One region of the Carboxydothermus ferrireducens DSM 11255 genome, then DNA from elsewhere that is predicted to be linked to it. Evidence: a T-box and tRNA genes for the amino acid it is inferred to sense, from the RefSeq annotation. Region 1 holds a T-box; the other holds one or more tRNA genes.

Region 1 (10,936 bases):
AGTGGAAGAAAAAGTATTGCAATTTGATTTAAAAACCCTGGAAAAAATCTTAACTTCTTTAATGAAAACGGAACTTTCCTACATAGAAGTTTTTGGTGGAGTAATAGGGTTTATTATTGGGATAATACAGGTCATGCTTAATATTTTTTTAAAATAGATAGGAGGCAGGATAATGATAAGTTTGAAGTTTCCCAATAATGAGGTACGGGAATTTCCTGAGAATATTACCGCTCTGGAAGTAGCTAAAACGTTAAGTCCCAGATTGGCCAAGGAAGCCCTTTGTGCTTCGATAAACGGTAAATTAATTGATTTAAGTCAGAAGATTTCCGAAAGCGGAGAATTTCGCCTTTATACCTTTGAAGATGACGAGGGTAAAGATGTTTTCCGGCATAGTTCGGCACACCTTATGGCGCAAGCGGTTAAAAGGCTTTTCCCCAAGACCAAACTTGCTATTGGTCCGGCGATTAAGGACGGATTTTATTATGATTTTGACCCGGAAGAAAGTTTTTCTCCGGAAGATTTAGAAAAAATTGAGGCGGAAATGGAAAAAATCGTAAAAGAAGACTTGCCTATTGAACGCTTTGTTCTCTCCCGGGATGAGGCAATAAAGTTTTTTGAAGAAAAAGGCGAAATTTATAAAGTGGAATTAGTAAAGGATATTCCTGAAGGAGTGGAAATATCTTTTTACCGTCAGGGAGAGTTTGTGGATTTATGCACAGGGCCTCATGTGCCTTCAACCGGGTATCTTAAGGCTTTTAAACTTTTAAATATTGCCGGAGCTTACTGGCGGGGAAATGAAAAAAATAAAATGTTGCAAAGGATTTATGGTGTATCCTTTCCGAAAAAGAGCATGCTTACTGACTACTTAAACTTTTTGGAAGAAGCTAAAAAGCGGGATCATCGCAAAATTGGTCAGGAACTGGATCTTTTTAGCCTGCAAGAAGAAGGCCCCGGCTTTCCCTTTTTCCATCCCAAAGGGATGGTAATTAGAAATGAGCTGGAAAATTTCTGGCGGGAAAAACATCGTTTGGCGGGATATCAGGAAATAAAAACTCCAATAATTTTAAACCGGGAATTATGGGAGAGAAGCGGTCACTGGGCGCATTATAAAGAGAATATGTACTTTACCAAGATCGACGACCAGGATTATGCGATAAAGCCGATGAACTGTCCGGGAAGTATTTTGGTTTATAAGAATAAGCTTCACAGCTACCGGGAGTTTCCAATAAGGCTTGCTGAGTTGGGTCTGGTACACCGGCACGAATTATCCGGTGTTCTCCATGGGTTGATGAGGGTTCGGTGCTTTACCCAGGATGATGCTCACATTTTTATGTTGCCGGAACAGGTTAAAGATGAGATTATCGGGGTAATTAATTTAATAGATGAGTTTTACCGGCTGTTTGGATTTGAATATCACGTTGAACTCAGTACCCGACCGGAAAATTCCATGGGTAGCGACGAATTATGGGAGTTGGCAACCAATTCTTTAAAAGAGGCTTTGGAGGAAAGGGGATTACCTTATAAAATTAACGAAGGGGACGGAGCATTTTATGGTCCTAAGATCGACTTCCACTTAAAAGACTGTCTTGGACGGACCTGGCAGTGTGGAACCATCCAGCTTGACTTCCAGATGCCGGAAAAATTTGATTTAACCTACATTGGTGAAGATGGGCAAAAACATCGGCCGGTAATGATTCACCGGGTGGTTTTTGGGAGTATTGAAAGATTTATCGGCATTTTAATTGAGCACTACGCCGGGGCTTTTCCGGTTTGGCTTTCTCCGGTGCAGGTAAGGGTAATTACCGTGGCTGAACGCCATCGGGAATACGGGCAGGAGATTTACCAAAAACTTTTTAATCAAGGGGTAAGGGTTGAATTAGATGACCGGAATGAAACTATTGGGTATAAAATCCGGGAAGGGCAAATGCAAAAAATACCGTATCTTTTAATTGTTGGTGATAAGGAAATTGAACAAGGATCAGTGGCGGTCAGAAAAAGAGGTGTTGGCGATCTTGGCCAAAAACCCTTTGCGGAATTTATAGAGGAGCTTCTGGCAGAGATAAGGGAGAAAAGATAGTTGACAGTAAAAATTAACCGTGTTATCATTTCAAGGGAAAGAAAACAAAGTAGAAGCCACCTGCTTCTCACCTGAAAGCCGTTTGAGGCTTTGGGTTAATATTGAAAAGCAACGTGTGTCTGCTTTTCAGCTACTTTTGGGAAAAAGCGGGTGGAAGCCCGCTTTTTATTTTTAACATTTTTTCTGGAGGTGGACAGTTATTACCAAGGATTTACGGATTAATGAAGAAATCAGGGCTAAGGAAGTGCGGGTAGTAAAGGAAGATGGCACTCAACTTGGTATTATGCCGTTAAAAGAAGCCCTGAAAATTGCTGAAGAAATGGAGCTTGACTTAGTGGAAATTGCACCTACAGCAAAGCCGCCGGTTTGCAAGATCATGGATTACGGCAAGTATCGTTACCAGCAGAGCAAGAAAGAAAAAGAAGCCCGAAAAAAGCAAAAGATCATTAACGTCAAAGAAATTAAGATACGTCCCACAATTGAGGAACACGATTTTCAGGTAAAGTTAAAAAACGTCCTTCGGTTTTTGGAAGACGGGGATAAAGTAAAAGTTACCGTAATGTTTCGCGGAAGAGAGTTGTCCCACCCGGAAATTGCTTATGAACTTTTAAATAAAATGGCCCAAGAGGTTGGCAGTATTGCGGTAGTTGAACGACCTGCCAAACTTGAGGGTAGAAATATGATTATGATATTAGCACCAAAGTCATAAGGAGGAGGAAATATTATGCCTAAAATTAAAACCAAAAAAGCTGCAGCCAAGCGGTTTAAGAAAACCGGTTCTGGCAAAATTAAGCATTTTCATGCTTTTCACAGCCACCTATTAGGTCACAAAACGTCTAAAAGAAAGAGAAGACTTAGAAAGTCTGCTATAGTCAGCAAAGGGGATATGAAGATTATCAAAAAGATTTTACCGTATTAAAGGATACTTTCTTTATTAAAGAAGCATAAGGAGGTTTTATTATGCCAAGAGCAAAAAGTAGTGTAGTTTCAAGAAAACGCCATAAAAAAATATTAAAGTTAGCAAAAGGTTATTTTGGGGCCAAAAGTAAACTTTTTAGAGTAGCCAAACAGCAAGTAATGAAGTCCTTAATGTATGCCTATCGGGATAGAAGGGCAAGAAAAAGAGAGTTTAGAAAGCTTTGGATTACCCGAATCAATGCTGCCGCACGAATGCATGGACTTACTTACAGCAGGATGATGAATGGCTTAAAGAAAGCCGGGGTAGAAATTAACCGGAAAATGCTTGCGGATTTAGCGGTTAACGATAAAAATGCTTTTGCCGAGCTTGTGGAAATTGCCAAGAAAAATTTATAAGATGAAGGGTTTTGGTGAAAGTGTTGGCAATCAATACGAAAAAAGAAATAAACTTTTTTAGACGATTAACTCCTTCGCAAATCCTGGTATTGGGATTTGCAGGAGTTATTCTTTTAGGTACAGTTTTATTAATGCTGCCGATTTCAACCAAAGATGGTACGGTTACTCCCTTCTTAGATGCCTTATTTACCGCCACTTCGGCGGTCTGCGTTACAGGTCTTGTGGTAGTTGATACGGGAACGTACTGGTCGCTTTTTGGGCAAATTGTTATCCTGCTGTTAATCCAGGTGGGCGGCCTGGGTTTTATGACTATTGCCACGCTGTTTGCTATTCTTTTGGGCCGCCGGATTAACTTACGTGAGCGGATAGTTATTCAGGAAGCATTAAACCAGGCCAGTTTAGAGGGAATTATTAAATTAACCAAACAGGTTATTTTATTTACCTTTAGTTTTGAGGGAGTTTTTGCAGTTATTTTGGGGTTAAGATTTTCTTTAGATTACGGCTTTATTAAGGGAATGTGGTTTGGGGTTTTTCATGCGGTGTCCGCTTTTAATAATGCTGGTTTTGATTTAATCGGAAATTTTAAAAGCTTAACCCCTTATGTTGGGGATGTTATAGTTAACCTTTCAATTGCTATTTTGATTATTGCCGGAGGAATTGGTTTTTACGTTATTTCCGAGCTTTTTAATTTGAGAAAAAAAGGACGGTTATCCCTACATTCCAAAATAACGTTAATGACTACCGGACTTTTACTTTTGGTCGGTACTTTGGTTATCTTTGTCATGGAATACAACAACGATAAAACTCTGGGAGCTTTACCTTTTGGTGAGAAAATTTTAGCGGCTTTTTTCCAAGCTGTTACGCCTCGAACGGCTGGATTTAATACTGTAGATATTGCGGCTCTTCATCCGGCAACCCAGTATTTTATTATTATCCTGATGTTCATCGGTGCTTCACCGGGGTCGACAGGAGGTGGGGTTAAAACCACTACTTTTGCGGTATTAACCTTAGCGGTGATCAATATTATTCTTGGTCGGGATGAGATCCTGGTTTATAACCGGCGTTTGCCCAGGGAACAAATTTTTAAAGCAATCGCCATTGTCATGATTTCCCTGTCATTAATAAATATTGTTACTTTTATTCTCACCTTTACTGAAGGACACAATATTTTGATGAATATGTTTGAAACTGTCTCCGCTTTTGGCACGGTAGGGCTATCGATGGGCTTAACGCCGAAGTTATCGGAACTTGGCAGGATTTTAATAATATTAATGATGTTTTTTGGCAGGGTTGGTCCGCTTACCATTACTTATGCCCTTGCGCAGCGGCGGAAAAAAGCTTTGTTTACTTTGCCGGAAGAAAAGGTAATGGTTGGATAGGAGATGAAATTTATGGAGTCCAAACAGTTTGGAGTTATCGGTCTTGGCCGTTTTGGTTCCAGTGTGGCCAAGACTCTAAGTGATTTGGGGTATGAGGTTTTGGCTATTGATAGTAGTGAAGAGCGGGTGGAGGAAGTAAAAGATTTTGTCACCCACGCAGTATGTGCCGATGCAACGGATGAGCAAACTCTAAAAGCCGTTGGTATAAAAAATTGTGATGAAGTGGTTGTAGCAATCGGACAGGAAATGCACAACAGTATCTTAATTACTCTGATTTTGAAGGAATTGGGAATAAAGAAGGTTTGGGCCAAAGCTCAGAACGACTTGCACGGTAAGATATTGGCTAAAGTTGGGGCTGATGTGGTGGTTTATCCGGAAAAAGAAATGGGAGTAAAAGTAGCAAATAAAATGGTGGCAAACAACATATTGGAATTTATTGACCTGTCCGATGAATATTCTATTTTGGAAATAAACATTCCACCGCGTTATGCTGGGAAAACAATCAAGGAAATTGATGTTCGGGCTAAATATGGTTTTACCATTTTGGCGATAAAACGCGGGGAGCAGTTGGTAATTTCTCCGTCGTCCGATGAGGTGCTGCAAGTGGGAGATATTTTAGTGTTAATTGGGCGGAACGAAAACTTTAAAAAGTTGGAGCGGGATATTGGTGATTAAGAAAATATCCAGCCCGGAAAACTCATTTTATAAAGAGTTGAAAAAATTATATCAAGATAGCGCCTTTCGGCGCAAAAATGGAATGTTTATTGTGGAAGGTGAAAAGCTTGTTTTTGAATTAATTACTGATAATTGGCCTCTAAAATATTTAGTTGTAAGTGAAAGCTACTGGCAGGCCAAAAAAATTGATGATGACGGTGTGAAGATTGTGGTTTTAACGGACCAGTTGTTTAACAAAATTTCCGAATTAGTTACGCCACCGGGGATTCTGGCGGTAGCTTGTATGAAGTCTTTATCCTGGCCCGCCGGTAAAGATGGTGCGTTTTTAGTTCTTGACGGTCTTCAGGACCCCGGAAATGTAGGCACGTTACTAAGAGCTGCTTTTGGGTTTGGTGTTTCCGGGGTAATTTTGTTACCTCCCGCAGTTGATATTTATAATCCAAAAGTTATAAGGGCTTCCGCGGGGACCGCTTTTAAGTTTCCCGTATTGAGGATGGAAGCGGACGAACTAAAAGATATAATCTTAAAAAATAATATACCGTTATTTTTAGCGGAAAGCGAAGGAGGGATACCTCTAACTGCCGTTAACTTTCCGGCAAAATTTTTTATTGCTGTTGGTAATGAAGGAAAGGGCATCAGTTTGGCGTTGAAAAGTCTTCCGCATCAAAAAGTTTCAATCCCCATGCCTGGAAAAATAGAATCTTTAAATGCTGCACTTGCTGGCGGAATTATTATATATGAATGGGCCAAAAACAGGTATAACTTGTAGTATTTTTTGAATTGTGCTATAATTAACGTAGAATTTTCAAGGGGTGGGTGGCATGGGGGAGTATTTAGCAAAGTTTTGGTGGAGCGTATTTGAGGCTACCGGTTCCTTGACAGCTTACTTAATTTATAAAAAGTTAATTAGCTATAAAAGGCAATGACCGGGAGGAGTAAGTTGGATGCTGACCATCCAGGGAGAAAGGGCCGCGGACTGAAAGCCCTTTTATGGCAGGCCGACTGAAGTTCGCCCGTGAGCTTTCCGCTGAAAGGTAAGTAGGCGGCAACGGATTCTTCCGTTAGCAAGTAAGAAAGGGATAACCCTTTCTGCAGAGTGAGCTTTATGGCTAAGTAGGGTGGTACCGCGGAACTTTAGCTTTCGTCCCTAAAACGGGCGAAAGCTTTTAATTTTATATAGGAGGGATTGAATTTGCATAATGAAGAACTGTGGCAGAAATACTTAGGAGAAGTAAGTAGAGTTTCCGATTTAAATGAACTGCAGACGGTAAAGGTCAAGTTTTTGGGGAAAAAAGGAGAAGTGACCCTTGCTCTTAAAAATTTAAAAAATTTACCTCCGGAACTAAGGCCCGAAGCGGGGCACAAGATTAATACCGTAAAAAAGTTAATAGAGGAAGATTTGGAGAAACGAGAGCAGGAGCTTTTGCAGAAGGCCCTGGAAGAGAAACTGAGTAAAGAGGCAATTGATGTGACACTACCCGGTTATTCTCTGAAACTCGGCAAGCTCCATCCTCTGACTCAAGTACAGCATCGGATAGTAGAAATCTTTACTTCAATGGGGTTTTCTGTGGCTACGGGTCCGGAAATTGAAAAAGATTACTACAATTTTGAAGCCCTTAACTTACCTAAAGACCACCCTGCCCGGGATATGCAGGACTCCTTTTATATTACCGAGGAAGTGTTGTTGCGGACTCATACTTCCCCGGTACAGGTACGGGTAATGGAAAAGTATGCGCCTAACCTGCCTATAAGAATAATTTCGCCGGGTAAAGTTTATCGCCGGGATGATGATGCTACCCATTCACCGATGTTTGCCCAGTGTGAGGGACTTGCGGTTGATAAAAATATTCGTTTTTCCGATTTAAAGGGAGTTTTATTAACCTTTATTAAAGAATTGTTTGGACCCAAAACTAAAATGCGGTTAAGACCCAGTTACTTTCCGTTTACCGAACCCAGCGCTGAGGTGGATATTTCTTGCGTTATTTGCGGCGGTATTGGCTGTAAAGTTTGCAAAGGTTCGGGGTGGCTGGAGATCTTAGGTTCCGGTATGGTGCATCCCCGGGTTTTAGAAATGGCCGGATATGATAGCAGTGTGGTTACAGGATTTGCTTTTGGAATGGGGTTAGAACGGATTGCCATGCTTTTGTACGGCATTGATGACTTACGCCTTTTTTACGATAATGACATAAGGTTTTTGCAGATGTTTTAAGGGGGGCTTCTCAGTGAATATTTCCTATAACTGGTTGCAGGAGTTTTGTGAGATACCGTATACCGCCCAGGAACTGGGAGAAAAGCTCACTTCGGTGGGAATTGCGGTAGAAAAAGTTACCTATATAGGAAATTATGAAAAAGTTGTTGTTGGCGAAGTGCTTGAAGTAGAAAATCTTCCTGGAACGGAGCTTTTTAAAACAAAGGTTTCTACCGGAAAAGAAATTTTTGAAGTTATTACCGGTGCCAAAAATGTTTTTGCCGGTTTTAAATATCCTTTTGCTCTTCCCGGGGCTAAACTGCCTAACGGTATAACAATTGAGGAACGGCGAATTAGGGGAGTTGTTTCCCAGGGAATGTTACTTTCGGCGGAGGAACTGGGACTTTTGGAAAGAAAAGGTGCGGAGCCTGGTTTAATGCTTTTACCCCCGGAAGCACCGGTGGGTGAAAAAATAGAAAAAGTTCTGGAGCTTGACGATTACCTTTTAGAACTGGATTTAACCCCGAATCGCGGAGATTGCTTATCGGTTTTGGGTGTAGCCCGGGAGGTAGCAGCTTTGACCGGCCACAGGTTAAAACTGGCTGAGCCGGAATTGCCTCTTGATAATGGTAGCTGTCCGGTTTCCATTGAGATTCAAAATCCTGAACTTTGTGGGCGGTACATGGGTATTGTGATTAAAAATGTAAAGGTAGGTCCTTCGCCCTTATGGCTCGAACAGAGACTGCGAAAGGCTGGGATTCGCCCAATTAATAATATCGTTGACGTAACCAATTATATTTTGCTGGAATACGGTCAGCCTTTACATGCTTTTGACTTGGATAAACTTGCTTCGCCGGAAATAATTGTTAGAAACGCCAGAGCGGGAGAAAAAATTACTACATTAGATGGTGTAGAAAGGGAATTAACTTCCGAAATGTTGGTAATTGCTGACCGGGAAAAACCCATTGCGGTAGCCGGAATTATGGGCGGGCAAAATACCGAAGTGGATGATGACACAAAAACTGTTTTTATTGAAGCAGCCTGGTTTAATCCGGTGTCGGTCCGGAAAACTGCCCGAAAACTCGGGCTTCGCACCGATGCTTCGCAGAGGTTTGAAAAAAATGTGGATATCGAAGGGATTAAAAGGGCATTAATTAAAGCGGCACTAATGATTTGCGAATTAGCTGGGGGAACTATACAGGGGCGATATGAGGATGTGTATCCCAGGAAATTTACACCAAAGGTAATTGCTGTTAGCCTTTCCAAAGCCGAAGAGTTTTTAGGTATTTCTTTGGATGCCAAACGGGTTGTTGAAATTTTGGAGTCTTTGGGATTTAGAATTACTATAGGTGAAAAGAAAATTTTTGTCGAAGTTCCGAGTTACCGTCCGGATGTTTCTTTGGAAGCTGATATTTATGAAGAAATTGCCCGTTATCTGGGATATAATAATTTTCCGGATACCATGCCCATTGGTATAACCACCACTGGCTTTTCTCCGGAGTATAATTTTGAGTATAAAGTAAAAAATCTTTTAACCGCTTTGGGAATGCAGGAAATCATTACTTATAGTTTTATTAATCCGGACTCTTATAATAAATTAGGACTTTCTGTGGACGAGGTGCTTACAAAAAGTGTAGTACTTTTAAATCCATTAAGCATTGAACAGTCGGTCATGCGTACTACTTTGTTACCCGGACTCTTGGATATCGCTAAAAGAAATGAAAATCGTCAACAGGAAAGTTTGTTACTTTTTGAAATGGGAAATGTATTTGAAAAAAGTGGCGAAGATTTACCCAGAGAAACCAAACTAATTGGCGGTATTGCCCTTGGTTATAGATATGGCGATTGGTATAATAAGCCCAGAAAATACGATTTTTATTATGTTAAAGGTATTTTAGAAAGCTTGTTTACTTCTCTTGGGATTAATAACTTTAGTTTTTCTGCGGCCAAAGACCTGCCCTTTCTTCATCCAGGAAAGGCAGCCCGGGTTTATTTAGAAAATACGGAAATTGGCTATCTTGGTGAACTGCATCCTCTCGTCCAAAAAAAGTATGAATTTAAAAATACTCCCCTTGTGTTTGAACTAAATTATGATCTTTTAAAAACTTTGATTCCGGTGGAGAAAAAATATACTCCTTTATCCCCCTATCCCGAGGTCAAAAGGGATATTGCACTTTTGGTGGAACGGGAAATTCCTGCTGCCACTTTCATTGAGGTCATAAAAGGTTTAGAAATTAATACATTGAAAAATATTGAGATTTTTGATGTTTACGAAGGAGAAAAGCTTGGTCCAAACAAAAAGAGTATTGCTATTTCACTAACCTTTAGCTCCACGGAAAAGACTTTAAGCGAGGAAGAAATTAATAATTTCATGGCCCAAGTCCTGGAAGCTTTAGAGGCTAAAACTGGTGCAAAATTGAGGACCTTTTAAAAATACCCCCGGCTTTTCGGGGGTATTTTTAAAAAACTTTCTTTAAAAAACGAGGTGATAAATTGAAGCGAATTGAAGTGGAGATTGACGGGGAAAAATACTATTTAAAAAGTGAATTACCGGAAGAAGAAGTGGTGGAGCTTGCTCGGAATTTGGATGAAAGAATTAGAGAGCTAAAGGAAAAGTACCCGAAGCTTCCCTGGCACTGGAACTATGTCTTGCTTGGTTTAACCTTAGAAAAAGAACTGAAGGATTTAAAACAAAAATATGACCAGTTGGCTTCTGTTTTAAACGAAGAAAGTAGGGACAAAGAATGATAAGTTTACAACTAAGTCGTATTTTTGATGAAATGGCCTTAATGCTTGAATATAAGGAGGAAAATTTTTTTAAAATTAATGCGTATCGCCAGGCTGCCAGAATATTGCGGAATATTAAGGATCTTGAACGCTTTATCAGCGAAGACCGCCTTGAAGAATTGCCGGGGATTGGAAAAAATTTAAGAGAAAAAATCTTGGAATTTTACAGAACGGGACGTATTGCAGAATATGAAAAACTAAAAGGGGAAATCCCGCTAATAATTTTTGATTTATTGAAAATCCCGGGGATTGGGGTAAAGACAGCCAAGCAAATATATGAAACTTACCGACCTGATACCCTCGATGAGGTAGAAAGTTTAGCAAAAGCTCATAAACTAAAGGAAATTCCGGGAATAGGCAGTAAAACCGAGCAACAAATTTTAGTGGGGATAGCTTCAGCGCGGGAATGGCAGGAAAAAATCACCATTAGCTTGTATAGCCGTAATCAAACGGAAATTTTAGAGTTTATTAAAAGCTTACCCGGTGTAGAAAAAGTAAGTAGTACAGGCAGTTTAA
Region 2 (10,936 bases), on a different contig from region 1:
GAAGCTGCAATGTAATTTTGCTTTGGACAGCAATTTTTTAATTGTTTATTGCCAGGTTATGATAAAATTAGAAAGAAGACAGGAGGTCACAGGATGAAGCTTAAAGTCAAACCTGACGATTTTATCGTCAAAGAGGAAATCAAGGCACCAATCTTAAAAGAAGGAGATTTTAAAGTTTATCTTTTAGAAAAACGCTATTGGAATACTTTAGATGCCTTGCAGAGAATTGCTGCCGAAAACGGTTTAAGGCTTTCGGAAATTGGTTATGGCGGAAGGAAGGACCGCTATGGCCATACTTTTCAATACATAACAGTCAGAGCTACCAAAAATTTAACGACCCGGGAAAAAAATTTAAAGTTGACTTTAATGGGTTATCTCAATTCTCCAATGAGCCCGGAATTAATCGCGGGAAATCATTTTGAGATAACATTACGGGCTCTTTCCGGAGAAGAGGGGCGCGACCTGATAAAAAGGGGAGAAAACGTTAAAAAGTACGGTTTTCCCAATTACTTTGATGACCAGCGCTTTGGAAGTTACGATAAAGAACAAGGCTTTTTTGCCAAAAAATTATTGCTGGGTCATCTTAATGGAGCTTTAAAGATTTATTTAACCTCGATTTATCCCGAAGAATCAAAGGAAGCAAAAGAAAGAAAAAGGTTTTTTATGGCTAACTGGGGTAATTGGTCCATGTGTCTTGAAGCTTCTAAAACTCGAGTGGAACGGGAAATTTTTAGTTTATTAGAAAAGGAACCAAAAAACTTTGCGGGAGCGATAAATTTAATTCCTAAAGAACAGCTTTCCCTTTACTTTGCTGCTTATCAAGGTTACCTTTACAATAACTTATTAAAAGAAGTCCTCTTAAATCAAGGAATTGAGCTAAGAGCGTATCCGGGGGTAGTGGATGACTATTTATTTTATTTAACACTGCCGAAAAAGAGTTTTAATTATTTAAAAAGTTTAATGCTGCCAACAGCAGCCCAAAAAGTTCCCTTCCCCAACGAGGAAGTGCGGCGGGAGTACTTTAAAGTCCTGGAACGGGAAGGTCTGAAAAGTGGTGATTTTAATTTAAGAAAAATTCGTAAGGTTTATTTTAAATCGTTTTTAAGACCTGCGGTGGTAATTCCCGAAGGGTTTCATGTAGGAAACCTTGCCAAAGATGAACTTTACCCGGGAAAGCTGAAATTAGAATTAAAATTCTTTTTACCCCGGGGAAGTTATGCCACGATGTTAATTAAAGCTTTAAGCGTAAATTATTAGGTGTACCTTTAGCCTCCCGTGTTCTCTGGGAGGTTTTAAATTGCGTTCTTATATTTTTGGTATTGGAATGATAACGGAAGTAAGATATATTTAGGTTAAAGGAGGGTAAGGATGAAGTTTGATAATAAGAGTAGGATAGATAAATACCTTTTGTCATCGTTAATATTATTACTGGGTACACCTTTGGTTTTAGCCGGGGTATTATACTCTCAAGGGGTTAAAAGTGGCTTAATTTCGGTATCTGCATTTGTTTTAATTGTGCTTAGTTTATATCTCATAAATATTCCGGTCTGGCTTGTTTCTCGGAAAAACTTTAAAAAACTTTCAGTAACTTTTGAGGTAACTCCGGAAATGTTAATTTATGAAAGCCAGGAAGGAAAAAAGGTTTTTCCAAAAAAGGAGATTAAAAATATAATATTGTTAAAAGATGGAAAATATGAAGGTTTAAAAATTGCTACTACCCAAGAAAATTTTTACATATCTCTTAACCAATTTTCTAACGGTTTTAAAATTAAGGAGCAGCTTAAAAATGACGGATACAGCATCAATTAAACCCCGACTCACTTTTTTACCGCCTTTTATTGCAGTTGTTACTTTAATCTTGGCGATAACCGTGTTAAACCTGTCACCGGTTTACCCGATGGTACTGGCTTTTTTCTTTACAATAATTTTTGCTTTAATTGATGGTTATGATTATCGATTTATTTATCGGTCTGCGTTAGAAGGAATTAAGTCGGTTTGGACGATCATTGTAATGTTTACCTTGCTTGGGGCTTTAATTGCTCTTTGGTTAGCCGGTGGTACCATTGCTACCATGATTTATTATGGTTTACAGTTGGTTGAACCAAAGTTTTTCCTGGTAGAGGTTTTTTTATTAAGTGTTCTTTTATCTTTAGTTATCGGTACTTCCCTTGGAACCATTAGTACTTTAGGAGTTGTATTGATGGGAATTGGCCGGGGGCTTAACTTGCCTCCGGAAATGATAGCCGGTGCGGTGGTTGCTGGAGCATTTTTTGGTGACCGGATATCGCCGGTTTCTACCAGCCTTTATTTGACGGCTGAAGTTACCGGCACCAAGGTTGAGGATAATCTAAAACTTATGTTAAAAACTACTTACCTTCCTTTTGTACTTACAATTTTTCTTTATTTTGTTTTTGGCATGTTAAATCCAACTAAAGAAGCGGGAGTAACTTTTACTTATTTAAAACTGTTACAAAGTAACTTTTACTTAAGTCCGGTTTTGTTGCTCTTACCTTTGTTATTCCTTATTTTAGCGTTGGTTAGAGTTTCCATAAAAATTAACCTTTTTATAAATGTAGTTTTAAGTTTTATTTTGGGAATTGTTTATCAAAAGGTTCCAATACAAAAACTTCTGTTAGAGTCATTTACTGGTTTTGAAGCTCCTAAGGGGCTTAAAGCCCTTGCGGGAGGTGGCGTGCTAAGGTATTTATCTTTAGTTTCGATTATTTTGGTCGCATCAGCAATGGCAGGAATATTAATTAATACGGGAGTATTTACTACTTTGTTAATTCGACCTTTAGCTCATATTAAGTCATATTTTTCCCTCACCTTTGGCATAATGATTTTAGCAGTATTGCTTTTAATGGTGACCTGTACCCAAGCTTTAGCTATAATGATTCCCGGAATGACCCTTAGGGATGAGTTTAAACGTAAGGCTAATGCTAACGAACTTTCAAGAATTTTAGCGGATTCGGCAGTAGTTTTAGCGCCACTTATTCCCTGGAATATGGCAGCAATTTTATCAGGAGCGGCTTTACAGGTGAACCCAAAAGCTTACATTTTATACGCTTTTTATCTTTGGCTGACTCCACTTACTAATTTACTGGTAAGCTTGCGAAAGCAGGGTGAGGTTTATGGAGAAAAAGGGTTGGGCAATTATCGGTAATGGCATTACAGCAGCTTTAATAGATAGCGAAGCCAAAATATGCTGGCTCTGCTTGCCTAAGTTCGATGGCTTACCAGTATTTGCAAAAGCTCTATCGCCGCAAGTTGGAGGTGGAATAACCCTTAAATTAGGGGAAAAGACTTTTACAAAAGACCAACGGTATTTGGGAAAGGGAGCGGTATTAGAAACAATAATTGTTTCTAATTCCGGGGAATATAGAGTTGTGGATTATATGCCCTGGGGAAAAAATCTCTTGGTTCGCGAAGTTTTTGGGGACGTGGCTAAAATTGAAGTTGAGGTAGAATTAACAAAATTTAATCACTTAGAGTTTGCTGTAAAAAAAACTGAGCAGCAATGGCAGGTGCAAGGGCCTGGAGTGAGTTTTTTTATTGATTTCAGGAAAATTTCCGACGACAGGTTACAGATTGTGCTAAGTTATGGTAATAATTTGGAACAGGCATATCAGGCTTTGGTTAAGATAAGCGATAGAGAACTTTTTGAGGTAATGGCATTTTGGGAGCGCTGGTTTTTACCAAAAAAGGAGCTAAAAAATGTTCCAGCTTCCTGGCAGGAGTTTTACGAGCGAAGTTTAATGGTTTTAAAACTTTTAACCTATGAACCAACGGGAGCTATTATTGCTGCTCCCACCGCTTCGTTTCCAGCCTACCCCAATGGAGAGGATAATTGGGACTACCGTTTTTGCTGGTTAAGAGACGGTTTTTATACCGCTTATGCCTTTGATCTGGCGGGATTTCATCAAGAATCCCGAAAGTTTTATGAGTTTTCTCTAAAACTTTTAGAGAAAGCGGATCACTTTGAAAACCCCTTATATACCATTGAAGGATTGTGTTCCTACGAAATAATTTTGCCGGAGTTATCGGGGCCCGAGGGGGAAAAACCAATTCGTTTTGGCAACAAAGCGGCGGAACAGCTGCAGCTCGATAATGAAGGGAATATCGTTTATGGCTTGTGGAAACACTGGCTTTTTACCAGGGATGCGAACTTTTTAGCCGAAGCCTATCCAAAAATAAAAAAAGCCTTAGAGTTTACTGCCCGCAACTGGGATAAACCGGAGCACGGCATCTGGGAGTTTAGGGATAAAAAACGGCAGTGGGTTTTTGGCAAGGTAATGTGTTATGCCGGAATGATCGCCGGGGCTAAAATTGCGTCGGCATTAAAAGATTATCCCCGGGCCAGGGAATATCTAAAAATTGCCGGAGAAATAAAAGAAAATCTGTTATCCCGGGGATACAGTGAAGAAAAGCAAGCTTTTCTCCAGCATTATGGTCCTGATGCTCCTGCTGATAGTTCGGTTCTGGCAATAACCGAGTTTGGTGTGCTACCTGCGATGGACGAAAGAATGATAAATACAGTAAAGTATATTGAGCAAAAGCTTAATTTTCACGGCGCGGTTTTGCGGTTTGAAGGAGCAGTTTTGCCCTTTTATCTTTGTACGTTTTGGTTAATCCGTCAGTATTTAAGAATGGGATGCTTGGAGAAAGCTGAGAAATTTTTGGAAAGGACTTTAAAATCGGCAAGTCCGTTAAAATTAATGGCGGAGCATTACGACCCGCGTACTGGCGAACAGTGGGGTAATTTCCCCCAGGGGTTTAGTCATGAAGAGCTGGTTCGTACCCTAATTTTTTATGACAATACAATTGGAAAGCAGGAGCGTTATGGTGGTTAAGATTAATGAGTTTATTAAACTGGCTCAAAACATGGATGCAAGGGGCAGGGAGTTTTACGAAAAGGCGTTAAAGCTGTGCATTTTATGGCAATTCGGGAGCGGATTTACGGGTTATTAAGCCATTACGAAAAATTTTTAAGAATAATGTTAAAAGATGTTTATTTTTTTCAGGTTTTTGCTATAATATTCATTGTTTAATTTGGAAAGTTAAAAAAAGGAGGCAAAAACATGTTACCAACCCCAAAGAAATACTTTGTGACAGCCGCCGCTGCGGAAGGTGAAACTGCATTAAATGCTTTTGACAATGCCTTATTAAAAGCCCGGATTGGGAATGTCAACTTGCTGCGGGTATCTTCAATTTTGCCGCCCAATTGCGAACTGGATAATGACCTTGTGATTCCTCCGGGTTCATTAGTTCCAACAGCTTATGGGGCAATAATTTCTGACACTCCCGGTGAGTTAATTGCTGCTGCTGTAGGGGTGGGTATTTCAGAAGCTGATCATTTCGGGGTAATTATGGAGTTTTCGGGTAAATGTTCAGCCAAAGAGGCGGAAGAAAGAATTGCCCAAATGTTAGAGGAAGCCTTTAAAGTGAGGGGCATTGCTTTAAATAAAACTATAATTAAGTCTGCTGAACACAGGGTTGAAAAAATCGGCTGTGCTTTCGCCGCGGTACCGCTCTGGTACTAATAGAGGGGGATAAGGATGGAACTCTGGTTTACCGAAAAACAAACTCCAAATGTGGGTATTACCTGTAAAATTACCAGAACATTGCACACGGAAACAACACCTTTCCAGGAGTTAGCTGTAATTGAAACTCTGCAGTTTGGACGAATGCTCGTTTTAGATGGGATGGTTCAAACAACGGTTGTAGATGAGTTTGTCTATCATGAAATGATTGCCCACGTGGCTTTAAATACCCATCCCAACCCTGAAAAGGTTATGGTAATTGGGGGCGGCGATGGCGGAACTATTCGGGAAATAGTAAAACATCCTAAGGTCAAAAAAGCAGTTTTGGTGGAAATTGATGAAAGAGTAATTGAGGTAAGTAAGCAGTATTTACCGGAAATTGCCGTTGCATTAATGGGGAACCCTAAAGTTGAAGTAAGAGTCGAGGATGGGATAAAACATGTAAAAGAACATAAAGGGGAATATGATGTCATAATCATTGATTCAACCGAACCGGTAGGACCGGCGGTTGAACTTTTTAGTGAAGATTTTTATAAAAAAGTTTATGAGAGCTTAAAAGATGACGGGATTATGGTGGCCCAGACCGAATCCCCCTTTTTCAATCGAGATATAATTAAAAATTCTTTTACAAGAATAGGAAAGAATTTTCCCATTACCAGGCTTTACTTTGCTACTGTTCCCACCTATCCCAGCGGAGTTTGGACTTTTACTTTAGGTTCGAAGAAATACGACCCGCTGGCGGTAAAAAAAGAAGATATATTTGTTGATCCGAGCAATAAATACTATAATGCTGAGGTTCACTTTGGGGCTTTTATGCTGCCAAACTTTATTGCCGAGATAATCAAATAGAAGGTGAGATAATGCTTCCTGTTGAAAAATTTACTGGTTTTATGGGCAGTTCCGACAATTATGAAGGTGCTGCCTTTGTTTTATTTGGTATTCCCATGGATTTTACCGTCAGTTTTCGGCCAGGTGCCCGCATGGCTCCCCAGCATATCCGTCAGGTTTCCTTTGGTTTAGAGGAGTATGACTGGGATTTGGAAAAAAGTCTTAATGACGTAAACTTTTACGATATGGGAGATGTAGCGCTGACTTTGGGCAGGATTGAAGAAAGCTTTACCAGCATCCGGACAGTAACGAAAAAAGTGTTGAGTGACGGTAAAATTCCGCTAATTATCGGTGGCGAACATTTAATTACTTATCCGGTGATCCTGGAATTTGCCGAAAAGTATCCCGATTTAGCTGTAGTTCACTTTGATGCTCATGCGGATTTGCGGGATCATTATCAGGGAGAAAAACTTTCCCATGCAACGGTTATGCGGCGTGTAGCGGAAATTATTGGGCCGCAAAACCTTTATCATATCGGTATCCGTTCCGGTACCCAAGAGGAAAAGGAGTTTATTACAAAAAAATCAAACTATCTTGGCCAAAACGTGTTGGCGGGTGTAGAAAAAGCGTTGGAAAAACTTGGGCAAAAGCCGGTGTTTATTTCCCTGGATATTGATGTGGTAGATCCGGCCTTTGCCCCGGGAACCGGAACCCCGGAACCGGGGGGAGCTACCAGCATTGAGATAATGGAAGCCATTGTAAAACTTAGTTCTTTAAATATTGTTGGCATGGATTTAGTTGAAGTATTGCCCGTCTATGATCCTTCGGAACGTACATCGCTCTTGGCGGCCAAAATTTTGCGCCGGGCATTGTTATCTTTTAATATTACCAGGTAATATCAAAACATTGAAAAAATAAAAAACTCAAAAAAAGTAGTTGACTTCTAAGTAAATGTCATGTATTATAATAAATGTCGGTTGGGCCGACAGGCAGATAAAGATGCGGAGCTGTGGTGTAGGGGCCTAACATGCCTGCCTGTCACGCAGGAGATCGCGGGTTCGAATCCCGTCAGCTCCGCCATAAAGCTTGCCACGGTAGCTCAGTTGGTAGAGCAGAGGACTGAAAATCCTCGTGTCGGCGGTTCGATTCCGTCCCGTGGCACCATCAAAAAACGGGCGGAAGTGGCTCAGGGGTAGAGCATCGCCTTGCCAAGGCGAGGGTCGCGGGTTCGAATCCCGTCTTCCGCTCCATTATTTATCTAACCTGGCGGCATAGCCAAGTGGTAAGGCAGAGGTCTGCAAAACCTTTATTCCCCGGTTCGAATCCGGGTGCCGCCTCCACAATGAAAACAATCAAATAATTTTTTATAAATTCGCCGGGGTGGCGGAACTGGCAGACGCACGGGACTTAAAATCCCGGGGGCCCTTAAAGGCCCGTACCGGTTCGATTCCGGTCTCCGGCACCACTTGAAAGAAAAGCCTGCAGCAATGCAGGTTTTTTTGTTTTTTAAAAACGATTTGACGGAAAAACTCTGTTTTTTATAAGATATAGAATATAATAAATATTAAATTTAATGTTAAGAGACAGGGGGAAAAGAGATGGAAGTATTTGGTCTGTTTGTTACGGCGTTTATTGTTGGCTTTTCCGGGGCGATGATGCCGGGCCCGCTTCTAACGGTAAACATCAACGAGAGTTTACGGCGGGGATTTTGGGCAGGCCCGCTTTTAATCCTGGGACATGCGCTATTAGAGACGGCGCTTGTGGTGGTAATACTTTTGGGTTTGGGGAAAATCCTTACAAATTCTTACGTCTCTGGAGCCATTGGACTATTGGGCGGGGTGATGCTTATTTATTTTGGGTTTACCATGACCAGAGATGCCGGTTATAAAAAAATTTCCCTTGATTTAACCGGAAGTGGTTCAATACCCCAAAAGCCGGGTCGGTTAATGCTTAATGGGGCCTTGGTTTCTTTGGCAAATCCCTACTGGTCCCTTTGGTGGGCGACGATTGGTTTAAGCTATTTAACCAGGTCCCTGATTGTTGGAGTTTTTGGAGTAGGTGCCTTTTTACTTGGTCACTTGCTTGCGGATTTTAGCTGGTATGGTTTTATTTCGTACTTGATTGCCCGCGGTCGAAAACATCTTAAACAAACGGCTTATCTTTTTATAATATTTATCTGTGGCATTTTTTTAGTTGTTTTGGGAGCAAAATTTATTGGCGATGGGATTACACGTTTAAAAATTATGTAAATCCTAAGGAGGTAAAGTTAATGTATTTGCACGAAATTTTTAAAAATAATTTTCGTCCAGAGCATCCGGCCTTAAGTTATCGGGGAAGGAAAGTAACCTATCGGGAAATGGCGAAAATTATTGAAAAGTATGCAGTTTTTTGGCAGCAAAAAGGATTAAAGCCGGGAGATAAAGTTCTCTTAGTCTCAGGTAATTCTCCGGAATTTGTCTATACTTATTTTGGTGTAGTCAAAGCCGGGGGTATTATCATACCGGTAAACATGGGTTTAGCTCCGGAAGAGATTAGATATATTTTTGGTGACGCTCAGGCCCGTTTTGTTGCAATTCAGGAAAAAATCTGGCTTACATTAAAGGAGCGTTTTCCGTTACCCGAAGAAATGGTGATAGTGTTAAATGAAGCTTTGACTTCGGAAATAATGAACTTGGAGGCAAAGTTTATTGAACCAACATATAATGATGTTTGTACCATACTGTATACTTCCGGTACTACCGGCTTTCCCAAGGGTGCCATGCTTACCCACGAAAATTTAATTTTTGATACCGATTCGGTTACGCGTTTTGCGGAAGTTGATGAAAATGATAACTACCTGGCGGTACTGCCTTTATTCCATTCTTTTGCTTGGACCGCCTGTTTACTGGCACCCCTGTATACCGGTGCAACCTGTACCATTGAAGATGGTTTTAATCCCCGGGAGATCGGGAAAGTACTGGTAGCGGAAAAAATTACGATTTTTTTGGGTGTACCTTCGATGTTTATATATCTTCTTGAATATTTACCCAGGGAAGCCTTTAATTCAGTACATTTGGCCGTATCAGGCGGCTCATCTCTGCCTCCGCAATTTTTTTATGCCTTTGAGGAAAAATTTGGGGTTCCCCTTGTCGAAGGCTACGGGCTAACCGAAGCATCTCCAATTGTTACATTGAATCCAAGAAGGGGGCCGCGAATTCCCGGCTCTATCGGCAAAGTGCTGCCGGGGATGGAGGTAAAAATAGTAGATGAAAACTTAAATGAGCTTCCTCCTGGAGAAGTTGGCGAGTTAATGGTTTTTGGTAAAAACGTCATGAAAGGCTATTATAATAAACCCGAGGAAACGGCAAAAGTCCTGGTAAATGGCGGTCTTTTGACCGGTGACCTGGGCAAAAAGGATGAACAGGGATATCTCTATATTGTGGATAGGAAAAAAGATTTAATAATAGTAAGCGGCTTTAATGTTTATCCTACAGAAGTGGAAAGGGCGATACTTGATCACCCTGCAGTCAGGGAAGTGGCGGTGGTGGGAGTTCCGGATGGAGTGCGGGGAGAAGCGGTAAAAGCTTTTATAACCTTGAAAGAAGGGTATAACAGTCTTACCCGCAAAGAACTTTCCGAATTTTTAAGAGATAAACTTGCTGCTTATAAAATTCCGCGTTATGTAGAGGTTTTGCCGGAGCTCCCGAAAAATGCTACCGGAAAAATAATGAAAAAGGTATTGCGTGGCGAAAATACAAATAAATAGTTTATTTTATTCCCCTCATGTCAAAAGATGTGAGGGGTTTTGTCGTTTTTTTAAATATAGTTTTACTAAAAATTTTTTTAATAATAGGAGGAAAATATTTACAATTGGCGTAAATATATTAGTGGGTTTAAAAAGAGAAAAGTTACACAAGGAGGTGCATTCCGCCCCAGAGGGACCCAGTCTACTTCCGGAAAGGGGGGAGAGGAGAAGAGGAAGCGGGTTTCTTGGGGTAGTAATAAAAACAAGGAGGTTTACCATGAGAAAAGGGCTTGTTTTAATCCTGGCGGTATTAATGCTAATTATTTTTACCGCCACGGCCTATGCCGCTCAGGTGCTGGTGCCAACCACCGATAAAGATGTTTATGGCCCAGGAAGTTACATTCCTACACCTACAAGTAAAACAGTTTATGGCTATAATAATTCACCAGCAAAATTTAATGCTGATGGTACAACTTATTATCCCAATGAAATTTACCTCCCCAATGAACAAAATCCTGCCAGTTACCGCATTCACAGCAACTACTCCAAAAATACCGACGCCTGTGCAGCCTGCCATGCTACTCACACCGCAGTAGGCCAAACCCTTTTGCAGTGGGGAACAGTATATGATACCTGTATGGCCTGCCATGATGGTACTATTGGTACAACCTATAACGTTGAAGAAGGTTATATTGCTAATACCGGAAATCCCACTTTTGGGGGAATGTTTGGAACCGGTAGTGAATCTTCGCTTTCACGTCATAACGTGGTTGGGTCGGTCCAAATTTTTGCAGCTCCTGGCGGAAATACCACCGGTAATTATGAAATCAACAATACTCCGGAC

Evidence for each region. The T-box of region 1 lies ahead of pheS (phenylalanine--tRNA ligase subunit alpha). A T-box ahead of a tRNA ligase gene usually reads a tRNA of that ligase, here a tRNA-Phe.
Region 2: it encodes a tRNA-Phe, which carries the amino acid that the T-box ahead of pheS (phenylalanine--tRNA ligase subunit alpha) is inferred to sense. The anticodon was not compared.

The regions. Positions count from the first base shown of each region.
Region 1 is NZ_ATYG01000025.1:12,426-23,361, reverse strand. It holds gene CARFE_RS0109965 (DUF445 domain-containing protein) at 1-157, shown strand, start outside; gene thrS (threonine--tRNA ligase) at 173-2,077, shown strand; ribosomal protein L20 leader region at 2,119-2,253, shown strand; gene infC (translation initiation factor IF-3) at 2,277-2,786, shown strand; gene rpmI (50S ribosomal protein L35) at 2,802-2,996, shown strand; gene rplT (50S ribosomal protein L20) at 3,038-3,391, shown strand; gene CARFE_RS0109940 (TrkH family potassium uptake protein) at 3,406-4,770, shown strand; gene CARFE_RS0109935 (potassium channel family protein) at 4,783-5,445, shown strand; gene CARFE_RS0109930 (TrmH family RNA methyltransferase) at 5,438-6,214, shown strand; T-box leader at 6,359-6,597, shown strand; gene pheS (phenylalanine--tRNA ligase subunit alpha) at 6,632-7,654, shown strand; gene pheT (phenylalanine--tRNA ligase subunit beta) at 7,668-10,064, shown strand; gene CARFE_RS0109910 (cell division protein ZapA) at 10,127-10,381, shown strand; gene CARFE_RS0109905 (DNA polymerase/3'-5' exonuclease PolX) at 10,378-10,936, shown strand, end outside.
Region 2 is NZ_ATYG01000019.1:39,350-50,285, forward strand. It holds gene CARFE_RS0107980 (Nramp family divalent metal transporter) at 1-41, shown strand, start outside; gene truD (tRNA pseudouridine(13) synthase TruD) at 49-1,257, shown strand; gene CARFE_RS0107990 (hypothetical protein) at 1,369-1,809, shown strand; gene CARFE_RS0107995 (Na+/H+ antiporter NhaC family protein) at 1,787-3,163, shown strand; gene CARFE_RS0108000 (glycoside hydrolase family 15 protein) at 3,132-4,850, shown strand; gene CARFE_RS16710 (hypothetical protein) at 4,840-4,968, shown strand; gene CARFE_RS0108010 (pyruvoyl-dependent arginine decarboxylase) at 5,079-5,540, shown strand; gene speE (polyamine aminopropyltransferase) at 5,556-6,389, shown strand; gene speB (agmatinase) at 6,401-7,264, shown strand; tRNA gene CARFE_RS0108025 (tRNA-Asp) at 7,372-7,448, shown strand; tRNA gene CARFE_RS0108030 (tRNA-Phe) at 7,457-7,532, shown strand; tRNA gene CARFE_RS0108035 (tRNA-Gly) at 7,544-7,618, shown strand; tRNA gene CARFE_RS0108040 (tRNA-Cys) at 7,634-7,708, shown strand; tRNA gene CARFE_RS0108045 (tRNA-Leu) at 7,743-7,833, shown strand; gene CARFE_RS0108050 (LysE family transporter) at 7,967-8,617, shown strand; gene CARFE_RS0108055 (long-chain-fatty-acid--CoA ligase) at 8,638-10,113, shown strand; gene CARFE_RS0108060 (cytochrome c3 family protein) at 10,370-10,936, shown strand, end outside.